2 regions of the Salinivibrio proteolyticus genome follow, and region 1 is predicted to be linked to the other one. Evidence: predicted binding sites of a transcription regulator. Region 1 holds the regulator's gene; the other holds the start of a gene.
What was found. Region 1 encodes PurR, which represses purine synthesis genes. Its sites were predicted from a motif close to TNANGNAAACGTTTNCNTNA; they were not measured.
Positions count from the first base shown of each region.

Region 1 (3,234 bases):
GGGGGTTGTGAGGAATTAATTTTCTAAATGTTGTAATAATTCTTGGCGACGTTGGGGTGGAACCACAGACCAATGCTTGCCAGTAATCGCACCTTCTAGTGACCACAGTAACTCCAAGCTTAGCTCTTTTTCATGCGCAGAAAGGAGCGCTTTATAGGCATTGACGGCACCTTGTTGCTGTAAGCTTTCAGGCGTCTCAATACCTGCTTTTTTCAGCATGCGCTCGGTCGCGAGCCGTAAATTAGGTAAGTCTTTTAGACGAGACGGTGTGGCTTGTTTTTTCAAATCACGATCACGGGTCGCGACATCCAGCGCCTCTTTGGCTTCTGTGAGCAGCTTATCTTGGTCATCCCACCAGTATTCAGGGATCGCAAAATATTTCGTCACGACAGGAAAGCCGCGCTTTTTATACACGTAGGGTGCCAAGCCTTGTTTTTTTAATAGTGCTTCGTTTTCTTTTCCAGCACGTAAATGGAGAGTGTTGTTAACGACAAGCGCGAACATGGTGTCTTCACAAAAGATACCAAATCCACCGAACATTGAACGGGACTTTATGCTGCCAAATTTGGCAAATAACTTCATTGCGTTCTTTAAAGCTGGTTTATCCATTTGATTAAAATCTCGATGAATTACTAATGCCTAAAAAAGACGTCATAATGTAACAAGGCAAGATCGCAGAATTGTCAACGAGCCATCAAATTTGTCAGCTTTGATATGTTGGCAACCCCGCTACCGTTGATATTTTGACATCATGTCAAATTACCGTTAGGCCGGAGGCTTTGCGTCCCATGCTTTCGCCATGGTTTGCCTTGTTCAAACGCTATTAAGCATATAATAATTAGACACCGATGTCGTCCTCTCCCATCACACAAAATGTGATCTTGGTTCAGGGTGGGTGTAATTGATGAACTAGAGTAAAAGCACTACCGGAAGAGTAGTCGCGTAAAAAAGCACCGCCAAGACATTGACGGTGCTCTTCATAAAAGTTTCATTAAAACATTAAGATAGTGTTTTAACTGACTGTCGACTCACTAGTGCAGGTTGCATTTCGAACACTTGCTGTTGAGTCTCGTTGTTGGCAATTCGCGCGAGCAAGAGCTTGACGGCCGTTTTGCCTAGACGGCGTTTGGGCTGGTGAATAGTTGTCAATGGTGGCGAGAAATACTCGGTGAGATCAATATTATCGTAACCAATCACCGATATATCATCTGGCACTTTCAAGCCGTGCTCGTTAAATGTACTAATGGCCGCTAATGCCATAATGTCATTAAAACAAAAGACAGCGGTCGGGCGGTCTGACATCGTCGCCAATTGCTTCGCGGCAATTTGCGCTTGATCGGCTTCGAAATCTGCCTCAATCAGCCAATTTTTATTCACTGGAATATTGGCTTCTTTTAACGCACGGAAATAACCGTTTAAGCGATGCTTACAGGTATTTTTATCCATTTGGCCAGAAATACAGCCAATTTTAGTATGTCCATTATCAATAAAGTGTTTGGTGGCAAGGTAACCGCCTAATTCAGCGTTATCTTCTATACGGTCTGTATCAATATGGTGACTGCCCCAATCCATCACGACCATAGGCAGATCGCGTTTTTTTTCCAATAACAGCATCAAATCTTCGTTGAGATCAGAGCACACCACAATGAGTCCGTCGACGCGCTTTTCTGACAACATACGCAGGTAGTCGCGTTGCTTTTCGAGGTTTCCCTCGGTATTGCAGAGAATCAGTGTGTAGCCTTGCTTGTAGCAATAGTCTTCCACACCGTGAACAAGCTCGGCGAAAAAGGGGTTAGTGGATTTGGTCACCAACATACCCAGTGTACGTGTTGTGTTGCATTTCAAGCTTCGCGCCACAGCACTTGGGGCGTAGTTTAATTCTTCAACCGCTTGCCATACTTTCTCAGTCGTCTTCTCGGCGACAAAGCGGGTTTTGTTTATCACGTGTGACACCGTCGTGGTCGATACACCGGCGAGACGCGCGACATCTTTAATCGTTGCCATCTTGATTCTTCTTTGTAGTAATGCGTAGGGATCGTTACTCGCGACCTTACAGAAAAACGCCGCTGTTCGTCAGCGGCGATGTCTTTCACAATCCCGGCACATCAGACGGTTGCGAAGGTAACGAATCCGATTTCATTCATTCTCATAGCTAATCGGTTGCGCTCTCAGTTTACTTAGGTTGGCGCACACTCGCAATTGGTCTGATCAGCGAAAATGGACCAACAGACGGTTTTGTGAGCCAGCTATGATGTATTTATCAATTAAGACACGATCAGTGGACAGTCATGCTCCGGATGAGTCAGAACGGTCAGCGGGTATTGGTAGATGTCTGCCACTCTATCACTACTAAAACACTGCCACGGGTCGCCGGATAGGACGATTCGACCCGCTTTTAAAAAATGCAGTTGATCGGCGTATTGCGCCGCCAAATTCAGGTCGTGCAACACCAATAGCACTGTCATTCCTTGGTCTGCGAGTGCTCGACAGCGCTTTAGGGTGTAATGCTGATGGGTAATATCTAAGGCCGAAGTGGGTTCATCCAGCATCAGTATCGCTTGATCCGGTGCGGTTTGTGCTAGCTGTAATGACACGCGTGCCATGTGTACGCGTTGTTTTTCACCGCCAGATAAAATCGGATACGGTCGATGAGCAAGATGGCTAATATCCCATGCCGTTAGTTGCTCGCTGGCAAGGGCCGCGATCTGTTCTCGGTTTGCCTTTAGTGGTGTCGCCCCCATCTCGACCACTTCTTGCGCGGAGAATGCAAACGTGAGCCCGCTATGTTGGGGAAGGAAGGCAACTCGTCGGGCAAATTCATCACCTTGCCACTGGCTTTTTGGCTGTTGCCAAAACTGCACACTGCCATGCTGATGTTTGTCGCTAATCAATTGCTTTAACAGTGTACTTTTCCCCGCACCATTCGGCCCGAGTAAAACGTGTAACTGGCCGGCAGTAAAGGCTATATCAATCTCGCTTAGCAGTTGACGGCCGTTAAGCGCATAGCTGAGCTTGGAGATTTGAAGGGCAGAATCTGTCATTCGTGAACCACTGCTTTTCGTTGTTGAATAAGAAGCCATAGAAAGAAAGGAGCACCCATTAGGGCGGTAATAATGCCAACAGGCAATTCGGCGGGGGCGACAATGACACGGGCAACAATATCGGCCAAGGTCAGTAACAGGGCACCAAGAATGGCTGATAAGGGCACCAGTGTGCGATGATCCGGGCCGGCAA
Region 1 covers NZ_CP114584.1:1,362,709-1,365,942, forward strand. Annotated here, with positions in the region: gene N7E60_RS06570 (TfoX/Sxy family DNA transformation protein) at 16-609, opposite strand; cyclic di-GMP riboswitch class I at 717-819, opposite strand; gene purR (HTH-type transcriptional repressor PurR) at 1,000-2,004, opposite strand; gene N7E60_RS06580 (heme ABC transporter ATP-binding protein) at 2,265-3,041, opposite strand; gene N7E60_RS06585 (FecCD family ABC transporter permease) at 3,038-3,234, opposite strand, start outside.

Region 2 (3,234 bases), 950 kb from region 1:
AGTTAGCGACGGGTACCTGCCAAGGGCCGACCATTTGGTCACGCGCAACCAGTCCGGTCACCGAACGGTCACCGATAGTGATCAAGAAGGTTTTCTCCGCCACCGCCGGCAAGCGTAAAACACGCTCACAGGCTTCCGCTAGCTCAATGCCTTGGGTGTTAAGCGCGGTACCTGTCACTTGCTGACGCGTCACATCCCGGTGCATTTTGGGCGCTTTACCCAGCAAGATATCCATCGGCATGTCGATAGGAGTATTGTCGAAGTGGCTGTCTTCAAGCGACAGATGACGCGCATCGGTGGCCTCACCAATCACCGCGTACGGCGCCCGTTCACGCTCGCATAAGGCTTCGAAAAGCGCCATATTTTCCGGTTTAACCGCCAAGACATAACGCTCTTGTGACTCGTTACACCAGATGGCGAGCGGATTCATTCCCGGCTCATCATTAGGAATGTCACGCAAGTTAAAGCGTCCACCGCGGCCGCCATCATCGACCAGCTCTGGCATCGCATTGGACAGTCCCCCCGCGCCCACATCGTGGATAAAGGCAATCGGATTATCGTCGCCAAGCTGCCAGCAACGATCAATCACCTCTTGGCAGCGACGCTCCATTTCTGGATTCTCACGCTGTACCGAGGCAAAGTCTAAGTCTTCCGCCGACTGGCCTGATGCCATCGACGATGCTGCACCGCCGCCAAGGCCGATGTTCATCGCCGGACCACCTAACACAATCAGTTTAGCGCCCACGTCAATCTCGCCTTTTTGCACATGACCGTCGCGGATGTTACCCATACCACCGGCGATCATGATGGGTTTGTGATAGCCACGCACTTCCTCACCGGCATGCGAGGTCACCAATTGCTCATAGGTGCGGAAATAACCCAGCAAGTTAGGTCGGCCAAATTCGTTGTTAAACGCCGCGCCGCCTAGCGGGCCTTCCAGCATAATATCGAGCGCAGTAGCAATGCGCTCAGGCTTGCCATAATCGCGCTCCCACGGCTGAATAAAGCCGGGAATTTTGAGGTTAGAGACGGAAAAACCGACCAATCCTGCTTTGGGTTTGCCTCCGACACCGGTTGCCCCCTCATCACGAATCTCACCGCCAGAGCCTGTTGCCGCGCCTGGCCACGGTGAAATCGCGGTAGGATGGTTGTGGGTTTCCACCTTCATCAAAATATGAGCCGGCTCATGGTGATATTGATAAGTGTGGCTGTCAGGGCTGGGGAAAAAGCGCCCAACGTTTGAGCCCGTCATCACGGCTGCGTTGTCTTTATACGCCGACAGCACGTTATCTGGGGTTTGCTCATAGGTGTTTTTAATCATTTTAAACAGCGACTTAGGCTGTTTTTGACCATCAATAGTCCAGTCGGCGTTGAAAATTTTGTGTCGGCAATGCTCTGAGTTGGCTTGCGCAAACATCATCAGTTCGATGTCGTTAGGATTGCGCCCCAGCTGGGTGAAGTTCTCGACCAGATAGTCAATTTCATCTTCTGCCAGTGCCAACCCTAGGGCTTGGTTGGCCTCGACTAAGGCGGCGCGGCCACCTGATAGAATGTCTACGCTATGCATCGGCGCAGGTTCCGCTTGCTCGAATAGCACCGCGGCAGCCTCAAGCTCACTGAACACAGCTTCCATCATCCGATCGTGCAACAATCCGGTTAAGGTTGCGTGTTGCTCACTGGTCAAAGGAGCAGATAACTGAATATAGTACGCCGTACCGCGCTCCAAGCGTTTCACCGCGTCCAAGCCACAGTTATGGGCAATATCGGTTGCTTTGGATGACCACGGCGACAAGGTGCCGGGACGAGGCGTAACGAGAAACAGCGTCCCTTCAGGCGCATGCGGCGGTAAAGTGGGCCCGTAAGTCAGCAACTTTTCGAGCTTTTCGCGACTCGCGCTATCCAAGGGGTGATGCAAATCAGCGAAGTGAATAAACTCAGCATACAGTGCCGTGACTGGCAACTGATGCGCTTGACAGCTAGCCAGCAGTTTATTGACACGAAACTCAGACAGTGCGGGGGAACCACGCAAAATATCCATGTGCGTACGTCTCTCGTTAGCAGTTAGTGAAAGGGGTATACCCAAATTAACACGCGTTGGCATGTAAACTTGGGTATCACAACTCACACTGGCAGCCTTTGCTGTCTGCAGGTTTACGCCCATTTTTTGCTGGCCTTTTAAGCAAGCGGCGGCCATTATAGGGGAAAATCCTCGCGGGCAACACACCTGACGCAACCGTTTGCGCAAAAAATTTCCCCTCTATCGGTCGGACGCCTATTCACGTAGAATGGAGGGTCCATTGATCACGGCCTGTGTCTTCACGCCGGCCCGCAACAAGAGCAACAGCCTTTGAGACAGCGTCGATTTACTCTGCCATCTTGGATTGCCTGCGTGGCCCTTGTGCTGCTAACCCTGCCTTTGGCGGGCTGTGATTGGCATTTTGATGACCGTACGACTCTCGAAAAAATCCGCGATCGCGGCGTGCTAAGAGTGGGCACACTCAATAATCAGCTTTCTTATTACATCGGTCCTAATGGCCCAACCGGCCTAGATTATGATTTAGCCAAGCGCTTTGCCGATAAGCTGGGCGTAAAATTGGAAATGACGCCTACCTACACGCTCTCCGGGCTCTTTCCCGCCCTTGAGCGCGGCGATGTTGACATTATTGCCGCAGGCCTGACCATCACACCGCAACGCCTTGACGCCTTTCGCCCCGGTCCTGCGTACTATTTTGTTAGCCAACAAGTCGTGTATAAAAATGGCCACTGGCGACCGCGTGATGTCGATGATTTCAACCGAGATGATGCTGTAATGGCAGTGGTTGAAGGCTCCAGTCATGACTTAACATTGCAATCACTGAAACAAGCCCATCCTGCACTGTCTTGGCAAGTCGTCCAAGATGCCGATGACGACGAACTCCTCAAACAAGTCGCGAATGGTGACATCGACTTTACCATTGCCGACTCCGTCGACATTGCGCTGATCCAACGCACCCACCCTGATATCACCGTCGCGATGGAACTGAGCGAAGACGAGCCAGTCGCTTGGTTTATGAAAAAGCAAGGCGATAGCAGCGTTTACGCCCTGATGGTGGAATTTTTTGGTGACCTTGCTCAAAGCGGTGAACTGGCGATTTTGGAAGAGAAATACTTTGGTCACGTGGATCAGTTTGATTACGTCGATACCCGCGCCTTTTTGCGCGCGATTGAGAGCAAACTGCCCAAGTGGGAGCCGCT
Region 2 covers NZ_CP114584.1:2,312,660-2,315,893, forward strand. Annotated here, with positions in the region: gene purL (phosphoribosylformylglycinamidine synthase) at 1-2,038, opposite strand, end outside; gene mltF (membrane-bound lytic murein transglycosylase MltF) at 2,402-3,234, shown strand, end outside.
Region 2: the regulator PurR is predicted to act here: its motif matches at 2,226-2,245, upstream of purL (phosphoribosylformylglycinamidine synthase).